DNA from 2 places in the Murimonas intestini genome. Region 2 is predicted to be linked to the other one. Evidence: a T-box and tRNA genes for the amino acid it is inferred to sense, from the RefSeq annotation. Region 2 holds a T-box; the other holds one or more tRNA genes.
What was found. The T-box of region 2 lies ahead of proS (proline--tRNA ligase). A T-box ahead of a tRNA ligase gene usually reads a tRNA of that ligase, here a tRNA-Pro.
Positions count from the first base shown of each region.

Region 1: it has a tRNA-Pro gene. The T-box ahead of proS (proline--tRNA ligase) is inferred to sense a tRNA for this amino acid. The anticodon was not compared.

Region 1 is NZ_JANKBI010000012.1:171,293-185,377, reverse strand. Features, by position in the region: tRNA gene NSB28_RS16755 (tRNA-Leu) at 21-100, opposite strand; gene NSB28_RS16750 (cation:proton antiporter) at 299-1,573, opposite strand; gene NSB28_RS16745 (hypothetical protein) at 1,976-2,206, shown strand; tRNA gene NSB28_RS16740 (tRNA-Lys) at 2,449-2,521, opposite strand; tRNA gene NSB28_RS16735 (tRNA-Gln) at 2,597-2,668, opposite strand; tRNA gene NSB28_RS16730 (tRNA-His) at 2,673-2,746, opposite strand; tRNA gene NSB28_RS16725 (tRNA-Arg) at 2,790-2,863, opposite strand; tRNA gene NSB28_RS16720 (tRNA-Gly) at 2,867-2,937, opposite strand; tRNA gene NSB28_RS16715 (tRNA-Pro) at 2,966-3,040, opposite strand; gene NSB28_RS16710 (metallophosphoesterase family protein) at 3,161-3,643, opposite strand; gene rdgB (RdgB/HAM1 family non-canonical purine NTP pyrophosphatase) at 3,649-4,263, opposite strand; gene NSB28_RS16700 (lectin like domain-containing protein) at 4,463-5,836, opposite strand; gene NSB28_RS16695 (THUMP domain-containing class I SAM-dependent RNA methyltransferase) at 5,830-6,996, opposite strand; gene yfcE (phosphodiesterase) at 6,993-7,565, opposite strand; gene NSB28_RS16685 (rhodanese-like domain-containing protein) at 7,715-8,020, opposite strand; gene NSB28_RS16680 (hypothetical protein) at 8,155-8,463, opposite strand; gene NSB28_RS16675 (threonine/serine exporter family protein) at 8,798-9,268, opposite strand; gene NSB28_RS16670 (threonine/serine exporter family protein) at 9,265-10,041, opposite strand; gene rplT (50S ribosomal protein L20) at 10,192-10,548, opposite strand; gene rpmI (50S ribosomal protein L35) at 10,576-10,773, opposite strand; gene infC (translation initiation factor IF-3) at 10,809-11,303, opposite strand; gene NSB28_RS16650 (DUF1540 domain-containing protein) at 11,715-12,035, opposite strand; gene thrS (threonine--tRNA ligase) at 12,122-14,085, opposite strand, start outside.
Region 2 is NZ_JANKBI010000008.1:106,004-121,378, forward strand. Features, by position in the region: gene NSB28_RS13130 (extracellular solute-binding protein) at 1-56, opposite strand, end outside; gene NSB28_RS13135 (sensor domain-containing diguanylate cyclase) at 335-1,885, shown strand; gene NSB28_RS13140 (bifunctional diguanylate cyclase/phosphodiesterase) at 1,893-4,610, shown strand; gene NSB28_RS13145 (YeiH family protein) at 4,700-5,731, opposite strand; gene NSB28_RS13150 (LysR family transcriptional regulator) at 5,872-6,774, shown strand; gene nudC (NAD(+) diphosphatase) at 6,755-7,591, opposite strand; gene NSB28_RS13160 (DUF1848 domain-containing protein) at 7,703-8,629, opposite strand; gene NSB28_RS13165 (6-phosphofructokinase) at 8,815-10,032, shown strand; gene proS (proline--tRNA ligase) at 10,094-11,533, opposite strand; T-box leader at 11,597-11,809, opposite strand; gene NSB28_RS13175 (bifunctional diguanylate cyclase/phosphodiesterase) at 11,881-14,124, opposite strand; gene NSB28_RS13180 (hypothetical protein) at 14,399-14,563, shown strand; gene NSB28_RS13185 (hypothetical protein) at 14,693-15,375, opposite strand, start outside.

The DNA of each region.
Region 1 (14,085 bases), on a different contig from region 2:
TTAACTCAGGGGTTTTGTAATGCGGGCAACAGGACTTGAACCTGCACGGTCTCCCACTGGAACCTAAATCCAGCGCGTCTGCCAATTCCGCCATGCCCGCTCATCTGCCGCAGACGCTTCTTTACATCTGCGGCATTTCACGTTTACTAAGTATATCTGAAACTTGCGCTTCTGTCAAGTATCTGGTTGTTACTGTTCACTTCATGACCAGTAACACACCTCGTGGAATGGTGGCGTATGAACAGTAGCATCTGGTTTACTAATCGCTATCCACTCTGCGGCAGCGCGGCAGTAACCTTTACTTGTCTTCTCTGTCCTCTCTGTCCTGGATCCTTGAAAGCTGCTCGAAGCCTTCTGACAGGCCCTCACCGGCAGGCATGGGCATAGCTGGCCCTCTCTTAAATACCGGCTTGAGCAGGATCGGGGTGATGATCGTCGTAATGATGACAACGAGCACAACAGGCCCCAGGAAATTTGTCCCCAGCAGTCCGACCTCGGTTCCCTTGCTGGCCACGATCAGGGCAACCTCACCACGGGAGATCATCCCCACACCTATCCTCAGAGACTGGTAATTTTTATATCCGCACATCTTTGCTCCCAGTCCGCAGCCCACGATCTTAGTGAGCAGAGCCACCACCACCAGTACTGCTGCAAACAGAACGATCGTAGGTGTCATAGCCGGAAGCTCTACCTTCAGTCCGATGCTTGCAAAGAATACAGGTGACAGATACATATATGACAGTGTATCAAACCTGGAGGCCAGGTATTTCGTCCTCTGTGTACTTGACACAATAAGTCCTGCTATAAACGCTCCGGTAATATCAGCCACGCCGAAAAATACTTCAGCCACGTATGACATCAGCAGGCAGAGCACAAAGGCGATGATCACATGGCGCTGCAGTCCTCTCTCTGCCTTCTCGCTCCATTTCTTATACAGCTTATGGAACAGTACCCCGATCACGCCTGCAAATACGAAGAACGCCACGATCTTCAAAAGGACTACTGCCACATTTACAGATGCGTCTGCCATGCTTGTGATGATAGTAAGTCCTATAATTCCAAGGATATCATCAATGATGGCAGCCCCTAATATAGCATTGCCTGAACGTGTCTTCAGCTTGCCGATCTCTTTTAGAGTCTCTACAGTGATGCTGACTGATGTGGCTGTAAGGATGATACCGATAAATACATTCTGCAGGAAAGCGCTGCAGGCAGCATCTGAATCGATCATCCCCGGGCGGTTAAAGAAATATGCCACACCGAAGCCTCCGGCCAGAGGCACAAGCACACCGATGAGCGCGATCACAAACGATGCCTTTCCGCTCTTCTTTAACTCCTGAATATCAGTTTCCAGCCCGGCGCAGAACATGAGGACGATAACGCCCACCTCTGCTGTTTTATGTATAAATTCCGTTTCCGTGAGGATGTCCAGCACAGCCGGCCCCAGAAGAAGCCCGGCCAGCAGCGCACCCACCACCTGCGGCATCTTCACCTTCCGCGTCAAAAGTCCCAGAACCTTCGTGCTTAACAGGATAATTGCCAGATTCAATAAATAATGATACGATGTATCCATGCTCCCACTCCTTCTTGTCCCCGCTTGTTTTTACGGGTTTTGTGTTGTTTCTATGCTGTTTTTGTGTTGTTTTGTGTTGGCATTTTACATTTACCGATATGATTATACACCTTATTTATAAAAAATCCAGTATTTTTTTCTGTAATCTTAATAATTATGAAATTGTCACGTATTCCCCCGGACACCCTGATTAACCATTATGCATCATACAATTCTGACTTGCCAGGTACTTATACCTGTTTTCTATTACGGTAAATTTTACAGTTACTATTCACACGCCAATGTCCCGGGAGGTGTTTTCGTGCGTACTTTACACTTTTCTTTATAAAGTTATATGATTTTATATGCTTGTATTTAATAACATATATGCTATAATTATTATATCTTATGGGAGGTATTTATATGGCAGATGAAAAACTTGATCTAATTTTGGACGAGTTAAAATCAATTAATCCCAGATTGGAAATGTTAGAATTAAAGCATGATTTCACTCATAAAAAACTTGATAATATGACTCTTGACATTAAAGTTTCCGAACGTTCCATTAAAAAGGATATTAAGCTTTTGCAGGATGCACAAGATACCTTGGTAGAGGTGCTTGAGCAGAATGGTATTTTACCTAAAATCAAATAGTAATAAATTCAAAATAGTTTCTGGATTATACCAGGAACTATTTTTCAAATATAGGTAACTTGATCGTCTTTCACCGGGCAAGAACAAAAGTGCGCTTTGCGCACCCCGCGGGCCTATATTTTGTATAGCGCAGCTTTTGTTCCGCGCGCGCAGCTGCGCATCCCCCGGAGGGTTTTTATTCTATAGGAAACGAAGTTTCCTATAGAATAAAAAAACGCCCGCAAGGGGCGTAAATGCTGTAATGAGACATCGGGGATTCGAACCCCGGACAACTTGATTAAAAGTCAAGTGCTCTACCGACTGAGCTAATATCCCATGCCTTACTATATTTTGTACTGAAGCCTTACAGAATATTCATCACTTTTCGCTCCAGTTCGGCAGATCGCCAAGCTGGGCTAGCTGGATTCGAACCAGCGAGTGCAGCAGTCAAAGTGCTGTGCCTTACCGCTTGGCGATAGCCCAAAAGGGTGGATAAAGGGATTCGAACCCTTGGCCTCCAGAGCCACAATCTGGCGCGCTAACCAACTGCGCTATACCCACCATATTCAATTTGTTTTCCTTATATATGTCATATAAAGAAAAACGAGCCTGAAGGGATTCGAACCCCCGACCCACGGCTTAGAAGGCCGTTGCTCTATCCAACTGAGCTACAGACTCAAGAGCGGGTGATGGGAATCGAACCCACGTATCCAGCTTGGAAGGCTGGTGTTCTACCATTGAACTACACCCGCAAATCAACAGACAAATTTCAGTAAAAAATCGGGGTGACAGGATTCGAACCTGCGACCTCCTGGTCCCAAACCAGGCGCTCTAGCCAAGCTGAGCCACACCCCGTTTTTATTTGTCCTGCGCCTCATCCGTGACGCAAGACATATTATATTATAGCCTTTTAAGATTGTCAACAAGTTTTTTCAATTTTTTGCAATTTTTTTTAACTGCGTATTTAATTCCTGTTCATCCCAGATAATTCACGGTAAAATGAGCTTCCCCGTCCCTGTCCACATCCATGATGATATAGCTGGGCTTGTGGCCCTCCTGGCGGGGATAAGAAAGACTCCCTGGGTTTAAAATGGTGATGCCGCCGTCCTTCTCCAGGTACGGCTTATGAGTATGGCCAAACATTACGATGTCGATTCCTCTGGTGACAGCCTGTCTCTTTATCTCCTGCATATCCAATGATACATAATAATAATGCCCGTGGGTGATCATGACCCTGTACTTCCCGATCATGAATTCCTCTTCTCTTGGCAGGTCACAAAAAAAGTCATTGTTCCCGCTTACAATGTTCACAGGGCACTCTGCTATCTGTCTGATATAATCCTCACTTCCCTCGGCATCACCCAGATGGATCAGCCGGTCTATAGGGCTTACCTTATTAATGACCGTAACTAAATTTGCATCATGGCGGTGAGTATCACTGACAATCAGAATCTTCATCTGTCTCACTCCTTTGGCATTCTGGCTTTTAAAAGCTCTTTCATAGACCTCAGGGCTTTGCCTCTGTGGCTCAGTTCATTTTTCTTATCAGAAGGGAGCTCTGCGGAAGTACAGCCGTATTCAGGAAGATAAAAGATAGGGTCATAGCCGAAACCGTTTTCTCCCTTTATCTCATAGCCGATGATTCCCTCCATGGCCGCCGTGGTGCACAGCATCTCACCGTCAGGCAGGGCCGCTGCAATGGCACACACAAAACGCGCTGTCCTCTTTTCATCCGGCACTCCTTCCAGGCGTCCTATCAGATTATTATTCTTGATATCATATGATGTGTCCTCACCCATATACCTTGCTGAATAGATGCCTGGTTCCTTATTCAGCCAGTCTATCTCCAGACCTGAATCATCCGCCAGCACAATATCATCCGTACCTTCCAGCAGGCTTCTTACAGCTGCCGCCTTGATCCTGGCATTCTCTTCAAAGCTGTTCCCGTCTTCTATGATGTCAGCTGTTACTCCTGCCTCCTTCATGGAAAGCACAGGCACATTCAAGTCTTCTAAAATCATTTTTATTTCTCTCATCTTGCCGGCATTGCCCGTAGCAAAAATTATCCTTCTGCCCATTACTGCTTCTATCTCCTTCTTCAGTTCCTTATAATGCGTCAATATCCGCATATTTTTACATATATTTCCAACTAGTATAGCATACCATCACGCCTGCGTAAATATTTTCCGGTACAATTATTAAGCTCTAAGTTACAGTTCGGCCGTCTGACATGTAACTACGCTCCGCAAAACAGCGGAAGGCTGAACGGTTACCGCTCTAATCCGCTGATCTCTTGCTTGTGTATGCTTTCAGGCAGAGATTGCATTGATACTGCTCCTCTGCACTTGTCCAGGAATCTCCGTTTGAACTGATATACCCTTCCCCGTCTGTCAGGTCCGCATCTTTTGTCATCTCATCTGCCTGGCTCTCTGCCGCCGCCGGATATTCGCTGCCGGGGGACGTGATCTGTACAGCCACGGCAAATTTCACGCCTGCTTCCAGCTGTACCGGTTCATCCAGCTTTACAGTATAGTATCCTGCATCAGTGAATTTTCCCTCCGCTGCAGGTTTTGCAGAAGATAATTTCAGTTCCCCGTCAAACTCCGGTATGACATACACCTTGTAGGAAGTATTCTTTTCCGTAGCGTAGAAGCCTGCCGCCTCCAGCCATTCATCCTCCCCTGCCGTGTAGGCATTTGCAAAATAGCAGCTGTCTTTGCCATATCCCAGCTGCGCCACCCAGCCGCATTCATCTGACTGGTAAAGATTATCATAATTATCCGTAGCTTCTATCCCGGAATAGGCCACGCTGGTGCCTCCCAGCACTGCGTCTTCATAGGAGACATAGAAGATGCCGTCCTCACCAAACTTCTCTCCCCAGCTGTTCTGACAGATAAATGCCCCGTTCCCCTTCACATTATATGTAAAATTAGAAGCAGGATAATTATCATCCCAGCCAATGATAAGTATGTCATGGTTAGCCTTTTTTTCATACGGGTAGCAGTAGGCATAATTCATTTTGCTGTAATAGACTGAATTGCCGATGGAGGATGTCATATCCATATAGATAGATGACTGGACAGCCCCAAATTCATATACGGCCCTTTTCAGCTTTTCAATGTCCTTTTCTCTGTACAGGCGGATCTCCTGTACGTGCGCAAAGGGCTTAAGCCCGTCAGGGGAATAGCCGTCCCCATATGGATCCTCTGACTCCAGCACAGGCCCCTTCCAGGCCGTCAGATAGGCCATGGCCATAGTATAAGCCCCTCCATCCTGCTGAGTCCCGTTATATCCGTTCTGCATGGATATATGGTCGGCTGAAAATTCCTGATGCTCTTTCGGCAGAAGCGCTGCCTCCAGAGCAGAGGAAGTTGCCACCGCCCAGCAGGTTCCCAAATTCTTTTGGTCCTTTATGTACAGTTTCCGGCCATTCCTGCGCTGGTCATATTTCTTTGGCAGAGGCTGTTTCACTGCCTCGCTCTCTGTCTCACTTTCCGTTTCTGCCGCCGGTACGCTTTCTGTTCCGTCTTCCTGTCCCTCTGCCGCTTCCCGGAACGCCTCCGCGGCAGGCTCCTCTATAAGCTGCCAGCCCAGCCAGCATATCAGGGCCAGTATCACTGCTGCCAGCAGCACTTCTGCTTTTTTTAACAACTTTTCTCCTCTGATCTCTTAATTTTAGGAGGCCTTGGCCCCATAAACTGATAGAAATATGTCTTTATCATACCATTATATATTTTCCTGTTTTTATCAGCTTTCCTGCCTATATATTTCTCAGCATCCTCGTAGCTTGTTATCAGGTACATGGACCACGCATCCAGATTCCTGTAGCTCTCACCGATCTCCCTGTAGAGCGCCGGAAGGCTTGCCTTCTCCTCCAGCCTCTCTCCATACGGCGGATTCGTGATCACAAAACCATATTTTTTCGGATGCCGCAGTTCACTGACAGGGCGCTGCTGGAAATGTATCATATGCTCTACACCGGCAGCTCTTGCATTCTCTCTGGCCGATTTCACCACATCGCCGTCAATGTCATAGCCCTGGATATCCACCTCAGCCTTGTCGTCAATATTCTCCCTGGCCTCATCCAGAGCGTCATACCAGCATCTCTTGGGTATGAGGTTGTCCCAGCTTTCAGAGATAAAACTCCTGTTCATTCCCGGCGCGATATTGGCAGCCATCATTGCCGCCTCTATAGGAAACGTACCGCTTCCGCAGAACGGGTCCACCAGGATCCTGTCCCCTTTCCATGGCGTCAGCATTATAAGGGCTGCCGCCAGAGTCTCTGACAGAGGAGCCTTGCTCTGCAGGAGCCTGTATCCTCTTTTATGCAGCGACATTCCCGTAGTATCTATCCCGATCACTGCTTCATCCTTCATAAAGAACACCCTCAGGGGATATTCCGAACCATCCTCCTCAAACCAGCTGACGCCATACACCTTTTTCAGCCTCTCGACCATGGCTTTTTTCATGATCGACTGGATATCGGACGGGCTGAACAGCCTGCTTTTAATAGAAGTAGCCTTAGTTACCCAGAATTTCCCGTTCTTAGGTATGTAATTTTCCCACGGTATCTCTTTTGTCCTCTCAAACAACTCGTCAAAAGTCTCCGCATGGACACAGCCTACTTTTAACAGTATCCTTTCCGCACTTCTTAAAAATATATTGGCATAGCTGACAGCTTCCATATCTCCTATAAAAGTGACTCTGCCGTCCTCCACCTGGCTGATCTCGTATCCCAGATCCTGGATCTCTCTCTTCAAAACAGATTCCAGCCCAAAGTGGCAGGGCGCTATTAATTCAATTGTCTTCATTCTGTTCTCCTTAATTTTATTTCCGCTGCTCTTTCCCCGTCAAAACCCTTTATCATAAAGATACCCTTATCCAGTATACCATAAGTTGGGATATTATTCTCCTTGGGCAGGGCCACTGATCCCGGATTCAGCAGGAAATAACCTGGATTCTGCTCAGATCCCGGCCTGTACTCCGCCTTAAATACATGTGTATGTCCGTGTATCAGCGCATCATTTTCTTTCAGAGGCGGAAGATGGTTTTCATTATAGATATGTCCGTGGGTAGCATAGACTGCAGCGCTGCCCTCCAGAAGAAGGCAGTAATCAGCCATCACAGGAAAATCCAGGACCATCTGGTCAACTTCCGCCTCACAGTTACCGCGCACTGCATATATTTCATTCTTCAGTGCATTCAGCATCTTTATCACACGCTTCGGATCATACTGGCAGGGCAGATCATTACGCGGTCCATGATAGAGTATATCCCCCAGAAGGACCAGCCTTTCAGCTTTTTCCTTCTCATAAGCCTCCAGCATCTTCTCACAATAATATGCCGAACCGTGTATATCCGATGCAAACATCAGCTTCATAAGTATCTTTACCTCCATTTATACAGCCGCCTCACATTGATACGGCTGTATTTTTCTCTTACTATATATTAAAGCCCGGGTAAGCTCCTGTCAACGGCCAGTTTTGCCGTTTCTGTTCATCGCGGAGCGTGTTGCTGGTCACGGAGCGGTCAGTACGATTCCAGCATACGGCCCCTGTAGGCGTGTATGCCTCCTATAACAGTCTTGACATCGTATCCCTTCTCTGCAAGCTCCCTGGCAGCTGCCATACTGATGCTGCCCCGTTCACAATACAGTACAAGATACATATCAAGCGGGAGTGAATGACAGTTCTGCAGTCTTTCATACGGGATATTCACTGCCCCCCTGATGTGCTCCTGCACATATTCGTCAGGTGTCCTCAAATCAATAATAAAAGCATTCTTATCCTTGGCGTAACGGTCCAGATCCCTGGCTGCTATCATTTCAAATTCCATTTTTATACACTCCTTCCTTTTATCATATATGCAAAAAGAGAGTGAGATGTGAATTTGGCGCACAAAAGAAAACCGGCGCCATAGGGTACGCCGGTTTCTTTTTATTCCTGTCGCTGCATTAATTAATGCCTGAATTAATATTCAGAATCCTCATAGGAATTTTTGCTGTTGTTCTTTGAGCAGTTTGAAGAGTTGTTTCTGGAAGAATTATTATACTCGTTTTCGCTGTTGTTATAGCTGTTTTTTGAGCTGGAATTCTGGGAAGTTGAATTCTGTGAGCTATAATTCTGGGAGTTAGAGTTCTGTGTTCCGGAATTCTGTGTGCTGGAATTCTTAGAATTAGAATTCTGGGAGTTTGAATTCTGGGAGCTGGAATTCTGGGAATAGGAATTCTTGGAATTGTTATTCTGTGACTGATTTTTTGAAGTTGTGTTTTTTGCCATTTTCATTACCTCCTAAAAAGAAACAATTTTTTTATTGCAGTCTTTATTATCCCCGGCATGCAAGCTTTTATACCTTCGAAAAAACCTGAAAAAAACGGAAAAATAGTTATTGCAATTTTTTCCAATCTATATTATAATTCTTAGTGTAAAAAGAATTTACCCTTCAAAAAATTTTTTTTACAAACCCCTTATTAATTATTTATACTCCCCTCGAAAGGCTTCGGTAGCTCCCCTACCGGAGTCTTTCGCTTTTATTTTTAAAAAAAACATAGAAAATGCTGTTTCCCTTTGAGTGCATACCACAATGAGCACTCTGAGAAAACAGCATCTTTTTTTATTTTATCCAAAAATACGGCAATCGTCTCCTGGATTTCCACTTTTTATTCTGCAGGATAGAGAAGACTGAATCCATGGCAAATATAGCCAGCGCTATCATACCTGCCATCTGGATCGTCTGCAGCAGATAGTCTGCGGCAAGTCCCTGTTCCCCTAAAAATATCTGATAAACAGTACGGTACATGCCTGCTCCCGGCACAATTACGAGAATTCCGGGAATCAGGAATATGGTGACAGGCGCTTTAAATATCCTGGCAAAAATATGTGAGATCAGAGCGATCGCCATGCCTCCGAAAAAAGTGGCCACCATAATTCCGTATTTATCCAGGAACATCAGGTAGACTGCCCATCCCACTGCTCCTACGAAGCCTGAATAGACAAGAAACTTCTTTGGCACCTCTATAACAATTGAAAAACCCGCTATAGCAAAGAAAGCGGCTATCACCTGAAAGACAGGATTTGATATCATAATGAAATCCCTCCCATTAAAAGCATTCCCAGGGCAACGCCCACGACTATGGCCACGGCCTTTATAAAGGCTTCTATCGCCTTGGCTCCGCCAGCCATATAATCGCCCTGGAGCGTATCACGTATGGCCGTGGTTATGGCAGCTCCGGGCACCAGGGGCATGATCGCAGATATGATAGTTACATCCATATTAACATCCAGCACAGGGATCCTGGACATCAGCATGGCTCCCACAGCTATCAGAGCTGAACCAAAAACATCCTGTATAAATGAGTTGAACCCTATAAACTTCCCAAAATGCTGGATAAGCACGAGCAGCAGCCCGCAGATCCCTCCGCCCAGAATATCGAACACCGTCTGTCCGCCCATCAGCGGCACAAATCCGGCGGCGACCAGTATCGTGCCAAGATCCTTTACAAATGGTGTATATGTGCTCTGTTCTATATGCTTCAGCTCCCGGAATATTTCCTTTAAGGTGATCCTGCCCTCGCAAAACTGGCGTGACAGATCATTTACCCTCCATATCCTGAACAGGTTCATATCCCTCTCAGCTATCCTTCTGACAACTGTTATGGCATCAATTCCCGGATCATCAAGAGTCGCAAACATACCCGTTGTAGTCACGAAGGCCTCCGTTCTCTTTAAATGCGACATCTTCAGGATATGGTTGATGGTATCCTCCACCCTGTATATCTCAGCCCCGCTCTTGATCATGATCTCACCGGCCAGCACTGCTGTATCCAGCAGCAGCTTGTAGTCTGTAATCTCTTCCATTTTCCCTCTCCAAAATATTTTTATTAAAAAGCAGCTTCATGTTCCACTCATACTGACGCCTGCCTTTCTGGGACAGACAAGAAAACCGACCAGGACTCATCCGAATCCTGACCGGTTATTTTTTCAAAGAACATACCAGCTATTCTTTCCTTATGCAATTTTGCTCTTTGCCAGTTCTGCTAATGTAGCAAAACCTTCTGCATCATTGATTGCCATATCTGCTAAGATCTTGCGGTTCATCTCAATACCTGCCAGCTTTAATCCATACATAAACTTGCTGTAGGATAATCCGTTGATCCTTGCTGCAGCATTGATACGTGCGATCCATAACTGTCTGAACTGACGTTTTCTTTCTTTTCTTCCTGCATAAGCACTTGTCAGCGCTCTCATTACAGACTGTTTAGCTACTCTATACTGTTTGGAGCGGGCTCCCCTGTAACCTTTAGCCAGTTTTAATACTCTATTATGCTTTTTCTTAGCGTTCATTCCGCCTTTTACTCTTGCCATGTCTTATTTCCTCCTTCGATCGGCTTCTTATAAATAAGGTAAAATCTTCTTCATATTCTTGAAGTTAGTAGCATCTGTTATCGTTGCTTTTCTCAGGTTTCTTTTTCTCTTTGTTGACTTTTTAGTTAAGATATGGCTTTTATAAGCTTTATTTCTTTTTAATTTTCCTGTACCTGTTTTTTTGAAACGTTTTGCAGCTGCTCTGCTGGTTTTAATTTTTGGCATCTTATATGTTCCTCCTTGTGTTTAGACTATTTATTTTAACGTTTTTCAGTTAAAAACATCATAAGGCTTCTGCCTTCCACCTTTGCCGGCTTATCTACTACGGCGATATCCTCCAGCTTTTTGGCAAAATCATCCAGAATATGACGGCTGGCCTGCATGTGAGCCATCTCACGTCCCCTGAAACGCAATGTCACCTTAACCTTATTGCCTTTTTCAATAAACTTCCTGGCTGCACCCACCTTTGTATTCAAATCATTCACATCGATATTGGGTGACAGACGAACTTCCTTAACGTCAATTACCTTCTGCTTTTTCTTTGCTTCCTTCTCTTTACGAATCAGCTCATAACGGTATTTACCATAATCGATAATCTTACATACCGGAGGTTTTGCTCCCGGAGCTATTTTCACAAGATCCAGCTCAGCTTCCCTGGCCATCCGCATGGCTTCTTTGATATCTACGATACCAAGCTGCTGTCCGTCTTCACCAATCAAGCGCACCTCTTTGTCTCTGATCTGTTCATTAATCATTAAATCGCTAATTGTTTTGCACCTCCATAAATGCTTGTAATCCCACCCCTGCTCCCTCAAAAAAGCACTATATGCATATTTGCATAATAACATAAAAAAGGTGGATAGCACACTATCCACCGTAATAACCGTTCATGTACACAGACAGATCCTCTTAAAAGGAAATTTCCGCATACCGCATAAACTAATGCTGTTATTAACCAATAGTCACCTCATGTGCTATGGTGAGAGTGGATACTCTGCTTTGTTTTCGCTATAACCTTAGTTAGATTACCATAAAAGCACGTGCGTGTCAACTATCTTTTCTGAATTTTTTTAAATTTTGGGCTGCTGTTCCCGGACCGCTGTCCCTCAAAGAAATCCCCCGCAGCAAACCGCGGGGGATTCAACTTCCATATCCTATTGTCAGTCTTATTTACAGTGGCACTCGAAGCTGCCGCATTCAGTCTGCTCACATTCACATGCTGCAGCGCCCACAATACCAATTTTGTTAGCTGTACATTTACAATCTTCGTTAAAGCAGCAGTGGCGTGCTTTGCAGTCTACATCGATGGTCTGGGACGGGGTTCCCATTGAGCTGGTAGCCTGGTCCTTGGAACGCTCCTTAAAGCTTGCGCAGCATGTATCCTGAGGTGCATTGGCATCTGCGCCCTCCACCTGGATATCACCTTTGCTGCAATACATTCCGTTGTTATAAACACATTTCTGAGCTGAACATACAAGTAATGGCATAATAACTACCTCCTTTCTTTTCTTCCGGGATAGTATCTGCCATTACATGTTCTTTTATACTTTCTGTATTTTAAAATTCAAAAAAATTATTTACTCTGCTCTTCTGCCTCAATCCTGCGGATCTCTTTTGTCCTGATCTCCCTGCAGATATCATCGATAAATGCCTGAAGCTCCTTCTGGCCTTCGTCACCTTTGTAGCGGCTCCTCACAGACACCACGCCGTCTTCCTCTTCCTTAGCGCCTACCACCAGCATGTACGGCACACGGTCCAGGCGGCTTTCTCTGATCTTGTATCCGATTTTTTCAGACCTGTCATCTACTGAAGCGCGGATTCCGTTATCCTTAAGCTGCTCCATTACCTTGTGGGCATAATCGTGGAATTTTTCTGATATAGGAAGTACCCTTACCTGTTCAGGACACAGCCATGTGGGGAACATTCCGGCATATTTCTCGATCAGCCATGCCAATGTCCTCTCATAGCACCCCATACTCGTCCTGTGGATGATGAACGGCCGTTTCTTCTCCCCATCCTTATCCACATAATACATATCAAAGCGCTCAGCCAGGAACATATCCAGCTGGATCGTTATCATAGTATCCTCTTTGCCGTAGACATTCTTTGCCTGAATATCTAGTTTTGGTCCGTAGAATGCAGATTCTCCTTCAGCCTCTGTATATTCCAGGCCGATATGATCAAGGATCTTGCGCATCATGTCCTGGACCTCATTCCAGGTTTCCACTGTACCCAGGTATTTATCAGGGTTCTTGGGATCCCAGAGAGACAGGCGGTATGTCACGTCATCCTGCAGCCCCAGCGTAGTCAGGCAGTATTTGGCAAGATCCACACAGCCTTTGAATTCCTCCTCGATCTGGTCAGGACGGACGATCAGATGACCTTCCGAGATGGTGAACTGACGGACTCTTGTAAGACCGTGCATCTCGCCTGAGTCTTCATTTCTAAAAAGGGTGGATGTCTCACCATATCTGCATGGCAGATCCCTGTAGCTCTTCTGGCTCGCTTTATATACATAGTACTGGAACGGGCATGTCATGGGACGCAGGGCAAACACCTCTGACTCAGGATCTTCTTCATCACCCAGCACGAACATCCCTTCTTTATAATGGTTCCAGTGGTCTGATATCACATACAGATCCTTTTTGGCCACAAGAGGTGTCTTTGTGCGCATATATCCCCGCTTCTCTTCTTCATCCTCGATCCACCTCTGGAGAGTACGGATGATGATCTCGCCCTTTGGCATAATGAGCGGAAGTCCCTGTCCTATCACATCAGCTGTGGTAAAGATCTCCATCTCACGTCCCAGCTTGTTATGGTCGCGTTTCTTAGCCTCTTCCATCTGTCTGAGATGCTCATTGAGCTCATCCTTTGTCGAGTAGGCTGTTCCATAGATACGGGCAAGCATCTTATTCTTCTCATTGCCCCTCCAGTATGCCCCTGAGGAGGAGATGAGCTTAAACGCCTTGACTCCTTTTGTGTTCATCAGATGGGGGCCGGCACACAGATCAGTAAAACCGCCCTGCTTATAGAAGGATATCACAGCATCCTCCGGGAGGTCACGGATCAGTTCCACCTTGTATGGCTCTCCCTTTTCCTCCATATAAGCCATGGCCTCAGCCCTGGGAAGCGTAAACTTCTCAAGCCTTGCACCTTCTTTGATTATTTTCTTCATTTCTTTTTCAATCGCATCCAGATCCTCTCTGGAAAACGGTTCATGGTCAAAATCATAGTAAAACCCTGTATCTATAGAAGGTCCTATTGCCAGCTTTGCCTCCGGATACAGACGTTTTACAGCCTCGGCCAGTACATGTGAGGCCGTATGCCTCAGCGCCGCCAGGCCTTTCTCATCTCTCGCTGTGAGTATATTCAGCTCACAATCACTGTCAATGACTGTCCTCAGATCCACAACTCTTCCGTCAGCCTCAGCGGCACATGCCGCCCTTGCCAGCCCTTCACTTATGTCCAGAGCTATATCATATGCTGACTTTGCTTCTGCATACTCTTTCTTTGTTCCATCTTTTAATGTGATTATCA
Region 2 (15,375 bases):
GCTGAAACCATTGCTGCCGCGGCTAACAGTACCGCTAATACTTTTCTTCTTTTCATGTCCCAACAGTCTCCTTTACTGTGTGTTTCCCACAGGGCGGCGCCATGATCCCGGGGTATTTTTGTTTCTGACTATCCATACATGTATTTGATAATCATATTTTAGACTGTGTACCTCTGTCAGACAAGTTCACATTTTTACGATAGTGTTTATTTTTCCCCACAGGCTTCATTCATATTGATTTATCCAGTCAGTGATGCTATACTTAACTGGTACAGGTACCAAGTTTTATCAAAACATAAAACTTCCAATTTATTATAGAGAAAGGTTCACTAAAATGAAAAATAATAAGAAGAATTCTGGCAGTAACTGGCAGATTTCTTTTTCTCCCATACTGCGCTACAGTGCACTGTTCTGCCTGCTGATCCTGGCTGTCATCATGCTGGGGGGCGGTTTTTTGTCCTTTTCCCTGATGAATGCCCGCGCCCACGCTTCATTAGCCAGCACACATGCCCAGATCTCACAGCGTATTGACGAGTCTGTCACACTTCTGGAATCGCTGGCAGGTCTGCCTGAATTCTACGATCCTTCCATACCCCCTATCGATAAAGTGAAAAAGCTGGATCAAATGGCTCCCCACTTTGGGTATCTGATGATTTGTTACGTAGATTCTGACATTGTGGTATACTCTGACGGTTCTGAGCCGGCAAGTCTTGCCAGCCGTGATTATATGCAGAACCTTTTTTCCACCGGGCAGGTCCAGGTAACCGACAGCTTTGCCGCAGGCGCTGACGGTGTTACACTTAACTATACTGTAGCCGTTCCCCTGTTCGGCCAGCAGGGAGACATCACAGGATGTCTCTTCTGTGCCATCTATTTTGACGAGGTAACACAAATATTAGAGGAGGCTGACAGTGTAAATAACTCTTCAGCCACACTCATCGGCACCAGGGGGCAGGTCATGTCCTCCACTGCTGGGCTTCCATATGGTGATCCTGTCATGGATACACTGAGAAGCTCCAGAATATTTGGCATTACCCCGGATAAACTTGAGGAACAGTTTTTAGCTGCAGTTCCGGGTTCATATTGGAGCTACCAGAATGGAAGCTTATTTTATACTGCTTACCAGAGGGTAGAAAACACCGGGTGGGACATCCTGTGTTCCGTCAGCTTCTGGAACATCTTCTTAAGCGTCCTTCCCAGTCTGCTTCTTGTAGCATGCCTGACTGTGCTGCTCTGCATTGGACTGCTGCTTTTACTCCGCCGTTATATTGCCGGGCAGATGCAGGTAGTAAATATTCTCGTCCATTCTGTGGAGGAACTTGAAAAGAAGATCTACCAGGATGAACAGCCGGAGGACAGGGATTTTAATGAAATCATCCGTTTGACAAGTAATGGCCTCTTAGACAGTCTGACAGGCGTCGTTACCCGGTCTGTATTCCTCAATCAGGCTGCTGCCCACCTGAAAAAACTGGATCCTCAGCTGGTCAATGCCCTGTGTTTTATAGACATGGACAATCTTAAACATATAAACGATACGTATGGCCACAGCGGAGGGGATGTAGCGCTGAAAAGCATTGGCTATATCCTTCGGGAATATGAGAAGAAATATGACGGAGTTGTGGGACGGTATGGAGGCGATGAATTTATCATGCTGCTGACCGGTCTGGATGATGAAGCTGAATTGCGCAGCGTACTGGATGAACTGGTCCTCAGGCTCCATTCCGAAATAGGTTCCGCCGGACAGAATATTCCCATACAGTGCAGCGTCGGCGTATCTGTCTGCCTCCCTGAATCCGACCTGGAACAGCTGATAGCGCAGGCTGATGAAGCACTGTATTTCGTCAAGCAGAATGGGAAAGGCTACTACAAAATCTATGAGAGTTGAGGGACGTATGAAGATCCATAACAGACGGTACTTAATATATGCTGCTATGGTCCTGCTGATACTTGCGCTGACCATGGCGCTGGAAGTCAAACTGCAGAATAAATATACCAGTTCCGGCAAAAGAGAAGCAGAAAATATCCTGCAGTTTTACAGTGAGAATATGATGCTGCAGCTGAAAGGCAGCCTGAATGAAGCGGACTCCCTCGCGCAGACCGCCCGCATCATGCATGGCAGTGATCCCTCCTGGTTTAAGACAGCTGCCGCACCTCTCCTGGAAAAGGAGGAGGTGCGGTATGTATGTCTGATAGAGGGCGATATAATATCCGCAGCCCTTCCTGAGTCTGAATTCAGCGGACAGGACGGACAGAATCTTAAGGATTTTTCATATATTTATACATTGGCTAAGGTTGTAAAAGACATCGTGGTTGAGGGACCGGTTGAACTTGATTCAGCTGCGGGCACCCGGGAGGTCTTTTTGTTTTTACAGCCTTATTTGGAAGATGATGCCTATATGGGTGAGGTAGTGGTTGCGCTGGACAGCAATTATGTCCTTCAGGAGCTGGGGTTAGATTATCTTGTCAGCCAGGGATACGAGTACGAGCTCTGGCGGGTGGGGCCTCAGAATGGCAGCAAAGAAGTCATAGCCGTCTCACAGGATGATATAGATTTTTCCCATGCCGCCAAGTCTTCCTTTTATCTGCCTACCCAGTGGAATCTCAGCATACAGCCTGCCGCCGGATGGGTCAGCCCTGCACAGCGCACCGGTATACTGCTTTTCTGCGGCCTGTCCGCCGCTCTTGTGCTGGGCCTTGTATTCTGCCTGTTTAAGCTTACCAGGCAGAGGCATATGCTGAAACAAGTTGCCTGCAGAGACATACAGACAGGTCTTTTTAATTATTCCGGCTTCACAGATTCACTTGATGCATGGCTCTCCCAGGGAGATTCCTCCATCCAGTTGTTTTATCTTGTTTTTGAAGGATATACTCAGATGGCCCAGCAGATGGGGCATGATCAGGAGACTGCTTTCCTTCAGAGTATACGGCGCCGTCTTCGGGAATATATTCAGAATCCATTTATTGCCGGACGGCTGGACAGCGGGATTTTTATCCTGGCTGTACGCGAGGATATGACAGAAGTCCAGCAGGAGGACTTTGCAAAAGGCCTGTCTCTGGAGCTCATGCTGAAAATCCGCCTGAAAAACGAGAAAAGCTTTCTTACTGCCCGTTACCACTACATGCGCTGCCAGCCAGGATCTGGTGCTGCTGACGCTGTTTCTGCTGTTATCGATGCCTATTATACGAAGTGTTCCAAAGAGTCACCTGTATATATGCTGACTCAGAAATGCAGGCAGCTGATCGAGGGCAAGAGCAATGTTGTCTTTGATGAATACACAGACCCGGGCATGATGGAGCTCTCTAAAACCTTTAACCAATACCGTAAGCAGGTAGAGCAGCTGGCATACTCTGATCCTGTGTTCAGTGTGGGAAACCGCCCTAAATATCTGCGGGATACAAATATGCTCATATCCTATGATAAAAAAAGACGGTTTGGGCTTTTTTGCGTAGATATATGCTCCTTCAGCCAGTATAACGAATTATTCAGCGCTGATATTGGCGATGCGATTCTCCAGGAAGTGGTAAACCGCCTGTCACGTCTGCTGGGCACTTACCTGTACCGTATAAACGGAGACGTCTTCTTAGGCATCTCCCTGTCAGATGAGCCTGAAGAGTCCTTTGCCAAACGTCTCCAGCAGCTGCTTACGTCCCCTGTTACTGCCGGGAATGCTTCCTTTGCGCTGCAGGTGCGCATTGCAGTTTGTCAGTATCCCGCCCACGGCAGCAGCCCTGAAGTACTGCTTGACAGGATACAGTCTGCACTGCGTTTCTCAAAAGAGTCAGGCCAGAAGATCGTTATTTACAATAATAAGCTGAATCAGGCTATCCGCATCGAGGCTGACATCCTCCGGAGACTAAAATCAAGTATACACAACAAGACACTTGAGGTTTGGTACCAGCCTCTCTCAAAACTGTCAGCAGACAGCTATACATCACTGGAAGCGCTGGTCCGGCTGCCTGACGGCAAAGGCGGTTACCATTCAGCCGCGCTTGTTATTTCCCTAGCTGAACGCAGCGGCATGGTGGAACTGTTGGGAGATTATGTCTTAAAACGGGCCTGCTGTTTTATGTACTCTCACGGCAAAGAACTGGGCCTTGAACGTATCTGCATAAACCTCTCAGTCCAGCAGCTTCTTGTTGAAAACAGTGCGGACCACCTCCTGCGCCTCATACAGGAATCAGGTGTCGCTACCTCCCAGGTGACTCTGGAGATCACGGAGAGTATTCTGATACAGTCCATCGAGCGGGCATCCGCCACCCTGGATACCCTGCGCAGGGCAGGACTTCACATCGCACTGGATGACTTTGGAGTGGGGTACAGCAGCCTGAATTATCTGTCGAATCTGCCGGTAGATGTCATCAAGATCGACCGCTCCCTGACGCAGCAGATCCTTACAAACCCGAAACAGCACGCTCTGCTCAAATCTATTGTGGAGATGGCCAAAATCAATTCTCTGTCCGTTGTGGCAGAAGGGGTGGAGACTGAAGAGGAGCAGAAAATGATCTCCGCTTCCGGCGTCCAGTATATACAGGGTTATTATTATGCCCGCCCCATGCCGGAAAAGGAACTTATCAGTTTTTTTAATGGAATTGAAAAGAATACGAAGTAAAATAACCCTCTGAACTATTTACAGAGAAATGCAGTAATGCCGCACCCGTAGAAAGGCGCGGCATTAAATTTTATATTAGGATTTTTTATTTACCAGATACCAAGCAGGCTCTGCATCAGAAGGCTGACCCCGGTGATCCCTATCCAGCAGACAAGCCCCATCAGGATTGGTTTTCCACCGGTCTTTATAAGCTTCACAATATTAGTATTGATGCCAATAGCTGCCATGGCCAGTACAATGAAAAATTTGCTCAATTCCTTAATAGGGGAAAATACTCCGGCCGGAACCCCCAGGGAAAGTGCAATCGTTGTAATGATGGATGCGGCAATAAAGTACAGGATGAAAAATGGGAATACCTGCTTTAACGGAACATTTCCGGCGCCGGTTCCTTTCTCCCTCTTTGTCCTGACTAATGCCAGCACAAGAGTGATTGGAATGATAGCCAGCGTCCTGGTAAGTTTTACAGTGACAGCCTTATCCAGGGTAGCGGACCCCAGCTGGTACATATTGTCCCATGTGGAAGCGGCTGCTGTGACTGAGGATGTATCGTTTACAGCAGTTCCTGCAAAGATCCCGAACGCTTCGCCTGATGTCTGGGAGAATCCCAGCCAGGTACCCAGCGCGGGGAAAAGGATGGCTGCAAGCACATTAAAGAAAAAAATAACGGAAATGGCCTGGGCAACTTCCTCGTCATCAGCATCTATGACAGGCGCCGCAGCTGCAATGGCAGAACCTCCGCAGATAGATGAGCCAACGCCCACCAGTGTTGAAATCTTTCCGGGTATATGCATAGCCCGGTGCAGTATATATGCCAGGACAAGTGAAGTAGTGATCGTGGACAGTATGATAGGCAGGGACTGTACCCCTGTCTTTACTACCACATTCAGATTCATGCCAAATCCCAAAAGCACAACTGCGTACTGGAGCACCTTCTTTGATGTATACTTCACACCGCTCTCTATACGGCTCCTGTCTTTTATAAACATTGTGACTACCATGCCCGCCACAATGGCGATCACAGGTCCTCCTACGATAGGTACCGCCTTGCCCAGAAACCAGGCCGGTACAGCTATCACAATGCACAATAACAGTCCTCTGTAATTCTTCTTCAAAAAATCCATCTTCTCTCCTCCATATTTCTTTTCATATTTCCTTCTTTTAACTCCGCAATACATAATAACAGTATATGTAAATACTGTCTATTTATGGTTTTTTATGTTATAATAAGTTATGCTTATGATTCATCCCAAAGGAGGATATTATGCTGGATTTAAAAGTACAGACATTCCTGACTGTCTGCCAGGAAATGAATTTTACCCGGGCAGCCAGACGGCTGCATCTTTCTCAGCCCGCCGTCACGCAGCATATACACAGCCTTGAAGAATACTACCACGCTCCGCTGTTTGAATTCGAAGGCAAACGGTTCCGCCTCACCAAGTACGGCCGGCTCATACATGACACCCTGCTTGCCCTGAAAAATAATGAAAATTACCTGATGGAACAGCTGGATATCTTAAAGAATCACCACCCTGTCATAAACATGGGGGCTACCCTGACAGCCGGGGAATTTCTTGTGGCAAAACCTATCAGCAGGTATTTAAATTCCAACCCGGATACGGAGCTTTCTCTTACTGTCACCAACACAAGGGAACTGCTTCAGAAACTGGACGATGGTGTTATTGATTTCGCAATTCTGGAAGGTGATTTTCCAAAATCCGCCTATGCCCATCAGCCGCTGTTCTTTACAGAGTTTATTCCGGTATGCTGTCCCTCTTATAAGTTTACCCGGAATATCTCCGGTATACACGATCTTACAGGAGAAAGACTCATCATCAGGGAGCAGGGTTCCGGAACCAGATCCATACTGGAAACAGAGCTGGACCGGAACAGTTTAAGTGCAGATGACTTTCGGAGGATAATAACGATCGGGAACATGAACGCCATAATTGATATGGTCGCATATGGCTGCGGAATCACATTCCTTTACAGAAGTGCAGTGGAAGACAGGATCAAAAATGGTTCCCTTACTGTGATACCCCTGAAAGATTTCCGCATTTACCATGAGATCTCGGCTGTATGGAAAAAAGAAAATCTACAGGGAAATTATTTTGCACAGCTTGTCAGTGACATATTCTGCTCCGACACTACACCTCCCCTTTTTTGAATTTGATTATCATTTCATTTGTCAGGCTCAGACTAGTCTCCCGGACAGGGATACTCTCCCTTTCAAACCACTCTGCCATGGCCAGCTCTTCCCTGTCCAAAGTGATAGTTTCGTCCCCGTCCAGCTCAGCAAAGAAGCCAAACAGGAGTGTGTCGGTAAAAGACCATGGCTGGCTCTTATAATACCTTATATTTTTTACCTTCAGCCCCACCTCTTCCATGACTTCCCTTCTCACAGTCTCTTCAATTGTCTCCCCAATCTCAGTAAATCCCGCAATTAATGCGTACTTATTAAAATCCCGGTTGGCATATTTAGACATCAGCAGTTTATTTCCGTGTGTGACTCCCACAATTACTGCCGGAGAAATTTTCGGATACTCTGTTATACTGCATTCCGGGCAGTACATCATGCGTTCTTTCTGGCTGTGCACCATTGCTTTGCCGCAGTGCCCGCAGAATTTTCGTGCAGAATACCATTTATACAGCTGATATCCGGTTATCCCTGCAAATGCCAGAAACCGCGGGAGTGCAGTCCGGAAAATTTCTGTGTTTTCCATTCTGTATTCTTCTGTCAGGGGATATGTAATGTCTTTAGCCAGATAAAATCTGACTCCGTCAATGGCAAACAAGTACGTACATCCTTCATACAAGCCTGCATTCATGTCCTCCAGATCTTTAAAGCACGGAAATCTTATTTCTTCCCCGTCCCACCTGATCAGAACTTCCCGTCCTCTGTAGTACAGAAGACAGCTGCTCTCATCCGGCGGCACTGGTCTATATTCATTTGAAAATTTATGTGGTTCTATATCCTGTATCATATCTTCTCCTTCCACAAAATCAGCCATTTCCAGCTGTCTTTAAGACAGCACCGGGTGGGTTACCGGACGCACAGCATACAATAACTCAGGCGCACAAGTACTGCTCACAGATCATAGCGGCAGTTTCAGCTGCCCCGTCCTGACCGGGACAGCTGTCCTCTGTGTGATTATCTCATCCCCCCTGGGCCAGCCGCCCAGCATAGGCGACAAAGGGGCACAGGCTGAGAACCTCTTCCTCACTGCAGCTGCCCTTGTGTTGGCATAACAGTATGTACAGCCAAATGCGCAGGTGTCATAAGCCCCTATGTCCACGCTGGCTATACAGCCGCATTCCTTCCGCTGTCCCGTATCCTTCTTTACATCTATGCAGCATCCCAGGATCTCTTCTATTTTATCCTGGTCTATGCAAGCACCCTTTTGTATCCCGTACCGGCTCAGGTCACTGGCCTCCGCACATGTATACACGGGTATTCCATAATGTTCTGCCGTCTTTCCAATACTCAGGGCTATATCTTCTATCTCATCCGCTTCAGGGGCGCGTATACTCTTCCCCAGATGCGCATATTCATCCACAAAACTGATGATGCATCTCTTTGTGCGGCCCTGCATTTTCTCACACATGGATGCGAACTGCTCCTTATGCCAGGAGGCCGGATACTTATCAGTGATAATTATGGGATCGAAACGCCAGTCCACCCTCTCAGGTCCTGCCTGTCCGCTCAGCCTGCAGAAAATATCCCACAGCCTCTCCTTGTCCATAAGTCCCGGCTCCAGGTCCGTCCCGTATCCTGTCAAGGTAAACTCAAAATAATAGGAAAATCCCATCGCCTCAATCTCTTTAAGCTTTCCCAGCATTGGTTCCGGATTCTTTGTCCAGAATACAATACAGTCAGTGACCTCCGGCGACAGCTCCACCCGGCCAAGCCTTCCGGCATTATACGGATTGGGAATAAGGGCGTACCCTTCCCTCAGCCTGTTCATCATCCATTCAAAATGAAAGGCCGGTATATCTGTTCTTCTGCTTGCGCTGATTATCATTCTGCACCTCCCCGGATATGACTTTTTACTATTATAACAGCTTATGGGCCAATAAATTGAGTATTTTAATAAAATTTAATATTTTATCCATGAATTCCTTTACAAAATGTTGTAAAATAAATTGACTGCCAAAACTGGGGTATACTGGCAGCCAGGAAAAGAATTGAAGAAAGGGGTTTATTCATATGAAAAATTTAATTGTCGGCCAGTCTGGAGGCCCGACCGCTGTGATCAACAGCAGCCTGTACGGTGTTATCCAGGAGGCATTTTTACATACGGATGAAATTGAAAATGTATACGGAATGATAAATGGGATCGAAGGATTCTTAAAAGGAAAATATACCGACCTCAGGGCCGAGATGCCGCCTGAGACACTTCAGGCACTGCGCATCACACCCGGGGCCTATCTGGGTTCCTGCCGCTATAAGCTTCCCGAAGATTTAAACGATACAGTCTATCCTGAACTCTTTAACAGGTTCAGGGAACTGAACATCGGGTATTTTTTCTACATAGGCGGCAACGACTCAATGGACACTGTCAGCAAGCTTTCCCGCTATGCCACAGAACACCGGGAAGAAATACGTATAATCGGTATCCCTAAAACTATCGATAACGATTTAATCAACACCGACCATACTCCCGGATTCGGCAGCGCTGCTAAATATGTAGCCGCTTCTGTCTGTGAGATCGGCATTGATGCTTCTGTCTATGACACAAAATCAGTCACTATCGTGGAAATCATGGGGCGCCATGCAGGCTGGCTGACAGCAGCGGGCGTATTAGCCAGGAAATTTAAAGGCGATAACCCTGTCCTGATCTATCTGCCTGAAACCGACTTCGACCAGGAACAGTTTATTGCTGATGTTCAAAAGGCATTCCAGTCTAAAAATAACCTGGTTGTCTGTGTATCTGAGGGTATCCACGATAAGACAGGCAAATTCATATGTGAATATGAAAATGAGGCCGGCACTGACACCTTTGGCCACAAAATGCTGACAGGCTGCGGGAAATACCTGGAAAATCTTGTTAAGAGCCGCCTGAACGTAAAGGTGCGTTCTGTGGAGCTGAATGTCAACCAGAGATGTTCCGCTTTCGCCCAGTCCCTGACTGATTCCAGAGAGGCCGCCAAGGCGGGAAGCTTTGGAGTCACCGCTGCGCTTAAAGGTGAGACAGGCAAAATGGTTTCCTTTATCCGGGACAATTCCGTCTCCTATGATATATCATGCGGACTGGTGGATGTGGATGAAGTCTGCAATAAAGAAAAATGTGTTCCCCTGTCCTGGATTACAGGAAATGGAACAGATATCAGCCAGGAATTCATAGATTACGCACTGCCCCTGATCCAGGGAAATCCTGCGATCCCCATGAAAAGCGGGCTGCCTAATTATGCGTACAGAAAATAGCTTATGATACGAAAAACCGCTCTCCAGAAGTAAAGCCCCTGGAAAGCGGTTTTTATTAGTATTAGTATGCCTTGCCCCAGTAAACCATCTGTTTCGCTGGTTTGCCGCAGTGTATGCATGTGCCATTTATCTCTTCCTGCTCGAACGGGATGCAGCGTGATGTCACTCCTATCTCTTCTTTCAGAGCATCTTCACACTCCTGGCATCCGCACCACATAGCCTTAATGAATCCTGGCTTGTTATCAGCAATATCCTTCATCTCTTCCATGTTGTGAGCTGTATAGGTGTGGGCATCCCTGTGGGCTTTTGCCCTCTCATACATATCATGCTGCATAGTCTCCAGCACTTCTTTCACTTTCTCCAGCAGTTCTTCCAGAGAAGACTGGATCTTCTCCCTTGTATCCCTGCGCACGATCACTGCCTGGCCAGCCTCGATATCCTTTGGTCCAAGCTCGATCCTGACAGGTATGCCGCGCATTTCCTGCTCAGAGAATTTCCACCCCGGACTCTTGTCTGTATCATCCAGCCTGACACGAAGCCCTGCTTCTGCCAGTGCTTTTCTGACTTCACATGCCTTATCCAGGACACCTTCCTTCTTCTGCTGGATAGGTATAACCATCACCTGGACTGGAGCGATCCTGGGAGGCAGCACAAGGCCGCTGTTATCACCATGTACCATGATGATCGCGCCTATCATTCTTGTCGTCATTCCCCAGGAGGTCTGATATACGTTTTTCAGAGTGTTATCCTTATCTGCAAACTGGATTCCAAATGCCTTGGCAAATCCATCACCGAAATTGTGGCTTGTACCGGACTGAAGTGCCTTCCCGTCATGCATCAGGGACTCTATTGTATAAGTAGCCTCTGCTCCGGCAAATTTCTCTTTGTCAGTCTTACGCCCTTTGATAACAGGAATAGCCAGGACATCTTCACAGAAATCTGCGTAGACATTAAGCATCTGGATCGTCCTCTCCTCTGCTTCCTCTGCTGTGGCGTGGGCAGTATGCCCCTCCTGCCACAGGAACTCCCTGGAACGCAGGAACGGCCTTGTTGTCTTTTCCCAGCGTACTACAGAGCACCACTGGTTATACACCTTCGGCAGATCCCTGTATGAATGGATGTCATTTGCATAAAAATCACAGAACAGTGTCTCAGATGTAGGACGCACACAGAGCCTCTCCTGAAGGGGTTCCAGGCCTCCGTGGGTCACCCATGCCACCTCCGGTGCAAATCCTTCCACATGGTCCTTCTCCTTCTGCAGCAGGCTTTCAGGAATAAACATGGGAAGATATACGTTCTCCACGCCAGTTTCCTTAAATCTTGTATCCAGTTCTTTCTGGATATTTTCCCAGATTGCATAACCCGCCGGCTTAATTACCATACAGCCCTTAACGCTGGTATAGTCGATCAGCTCCGCCTTTTTAACAACATCCGTATACCACTGTGCAAAATCTTCTTCCATGGAAGTGATCGCTTCCACAAGCTTCTTGTCTTTCGCCATTTTTCTCTCCTCTTTTCTCACTTACTGTCTTGCAAAAAAACCGGCCTCTCATGCATAATATGCACAAGGGGCCGGCAGTCATTCTCTACCCGGCGGTACCACCCTTATCAGCAGCCCTCAGGCTGCCATCTCATTTCACCGTTAACGCCGGATATACGCTGCATTTTCATGCAGGGCTCCAAGGCAGGTTCTATCTGTTATCCACAAAGGCCTCACACCAACAGCCCTCTCTCTGATGAGTTTCCCAGATATACTATCCCTTTTCTCAGCCGGTTTCTCTCAATACGCCCATTCTATGCCAATTTACTGTATTTGTCAAGACACCATTTCCGCAGTTTATCTGGTTGTTACTGTTCACGCTCCGGCTTCCTGCCTGAATATGCCAGCTCTGTATAACTGTCTGCCGGCAGGGGCTTTGAACAGAAGTATCCCTGTATATAGTCACATCCGATACCCGCAAGAAAATCATATTCCTGCTGTATCTCCACACCTTCTGCCACTACCTCCAGTCCCAGCTCATGTGACAGGCTGATAATGCTTTTTAATATCTTCTGCACACGCACGCTCTGTCCATAATCCTCCACAAGTGATTTGTCCAGCTTAATCTCATCTATAGGCATATCCTTGAGCATACCTATTGAGGTGTATCCTGACCCAAAATCGTCCATCAGTATCTGTATACCGGCCCTGCGGAATTCTTCCAAAATAGTTTTCAGCATCTGCTCATTGTCAAAAAGCACTGTCTCTGTTAATTCCAGCTGGAGAAGCTCCACAGGCACCTTATATCTTCTTATGATCCCCAGATACGATTCCACGAAGTCTGTCCTGTACAGGTGGACCTTGGAGACATTGACAGAGACTGGAGTGACCTCATATCCCAAATCCAGCCACCGCCTGATCTGTATGCATACTCTTTCAAACACATACTGATCCAGCCTCACTATCATTCCATTTCCCTCATAGATCCCGATAAAAGAGTCCGGAGCAATCAGGCTTCCATCCGATGTCTTCCACCTGATCAGCGCTTCAGCGCCAAAGAACCTGTCCTTTCTTATATCATATTTAGGCTGATAATAAACTACAAATTCCCCTGCCCTCAGGGCCGCTTCAAAACTGTCTTCAATTTCCTTTTCCCGGATCTTTCTGTCTCTTATGGTATCATCATAAAAGGTACACCTCTGGAAGGGCTTTCTGTCATCCCTGGCAAGGGCCATCTCTGCGCGGTCTGCCATGGTATCGATAGATATCATCTTCTCCTCTATCTTATACACGCCTGCCAGCAGCTTGATCTCATATGGCTTCTTCTCCTGCCTGGCAAAACTGCATGTCTCCTCTATCAGAACTTCCATCCTCTCCTGCATGGCTTCGTCCGATCCGTACTTCATGAGGATTATAAAATGATCCCCCTCTTTGCGCCCAAAGATTTCCTCGCCTGTGAGGCTTCTGGATATAACATCTGCGATATGCCTCAGTACCCTGTTTCCTTCCTCATAACCGAACAAATCATTTATATACTGAAATTTGGAAATATTCAGGACTGTCATGGCATATGTCCCGCCTCTGTCCGTTCTTAAAACCCTCTGTGCATCCATCTTAAACTTGGCAAAGGTATTTCCTCCTGTAACCGGATCCACAAAAGCCGCCTTCTCAATCGCCTCCCTGCCCCGTCTTCTCTCTCTTCCTATATTCAGCAGCAGTATGATAAGCGCTATGATACAAATGGCAGCAAACAGGTACGTAAGTACAAGAGATCCGTTAATATCTCTCTCCACCACAGAGACAGGCACAATATTTAGAAGATACCAGCCATTTATCTCCATAGGCTGATAGTAAATATAAGACTTGTCACCTGCAGTGACCGTAACGCTTCCTGAAGCTCCGCTGCCCATATCTGATTTCATCTGGCTTACAGCCGCCTGATTCTTTTCCGAAGCACCCAGCAGCTCAAAAACATTCTCAAAGGCTCCCAGTCCGCCTTTCATACTCTGGCCCGCTATATGTTCACCATCTTTTTTGACCACATAGCTGTGCCCTGTTCCCTTGAATGTGGTTGTTGAAAGCGTATTTTCAAAGGAAACCATCTCATATGTGGCAAATAAGACACACCTGCTGCCATCCCGGAAAGTGACAGGCGCACTGTATACATTGATCTTGCCGCCGCCCTCTACATCTATGAGAGTATCTGACACCGCCTGCTCACCATTCATTGATATATTAAAATACTCCCTGTCTCCCAGGTACATTTCTTTAGAATCTGTAGTAAATGCCTGTCCGTCAGGCCTAATGATCCCCATCCTCTTAAAACCATTTACATTATCAACTGCCGTAAGCTTCTTAAGGACAGCTTCCATGTCAAGTGATTCATCCTGCCCGATATACACTGCCAGATTATTAAGCGTCTGCTTCCCTTTCTCAATTTCCTTGCGGAGCACCTTCACTTCCTGCTCAGATATTTCCCCCAAAGTATTCAGGATCTTGTCCTGGGAGCTGATATAGAACAGCCTGGCAAAAACGATACCCAGTGTCACGATGATAATAGCCGCCAGAGCTATATTAAAATATCCCCATTTCCTTTTTTCCTGTTTCATCATCTTCTCTCCCGAGTCTTCCAACTATTTGTCCTCCATGTCAGTATAGCATGCAAAAAGCACGGCGACAACGTTAATTTTATTCCTGCCGGCAGCGGGACAAAGTCAGGCCCGCTTGATCCTGACTGCTGTCTAATCCGTGTCCGGCGGCTTATTTTTCACTTGTATTCTGTCCTGAAAGTGATATATTTAAAGTATCAGAAAAGACACCGCTTTATAAGTATTGGGGACTTGCACGCGGGACTAAAGCACATGTCTGCCGGAAAGGAGTAAGGTTATGATAAAATTAAATTTTGAGAGTAAGGAAACAGAAGAATATTACCGCAAGATGAGGCGTGAGCTGGGTATAAGCCATCCAGGACGCTGGAACAACAAACCTTGCATCACAAGAGAAGATGTAGACAATTATGTTAAAGATGCCAAAAATATTCTGGCATGCTGACAGATTTGGGATATTCAGGATCTATATGTATCAAATAAGAGGCTGCCACAGCAAAAAGTGGCAGCCTCTTATTTAATATATTCTAGTGCTTAAGCCCCCCTCCCCTAAGGCAGCTTATTTCCCCGCTGTTTATGCAGACAGTATTTCCACCCTTGACAATATTCCCGCCGGTCTCAGGCACCACGCCTCGCTCCAGTCACTTCCTGCTGTGCGGTATGAATTAGGTCCATACCACTTATATTCAGGATTTGCATTATGCAGCATTCCAAATGTATTGAATCTGTTTCCGTATGCGCATATCTCAAGTGTGTGTACTCCTGCCGCCAGTACCCCAGCCTGCAGAGTGTGAGGCGCAAATGCAATCAGTCCCGCACTCCTGCCATCTATAAATACCTCCAGGACAGACGCAGCAAAATGCGGTACTCTGACAGCTGCCTTTCCTTCATTCTCCAGTTCAAAATGCATTCTGTAATTTACATTTCCTCCATAGAACGGGAATTTCTGCCGTGTGATATCACCAAAATACAGCTTTTCCGTCCGGCTGGTGACTTCCGCCGATGTTCCCCGGACCTCCACCCCAAAATCTCCCAGAATATAAAGATTCTCCAGGTTTGTCCTGCGGCCGAACGGAATCCTCAGGATCAGTTCATTCTCACCTTTTTTGAGCGGCGGTACCTGGACTGTCCTGATGAAGGAGTCTACAAAATACTGTGACACATCACCTTCACATGCTATCCTTGCCTCCTCCCTGGGATGTTCCCACATTCTGACTCTCTCACCATTCCACCACAGTTCTGCCTTCCATGGACGCT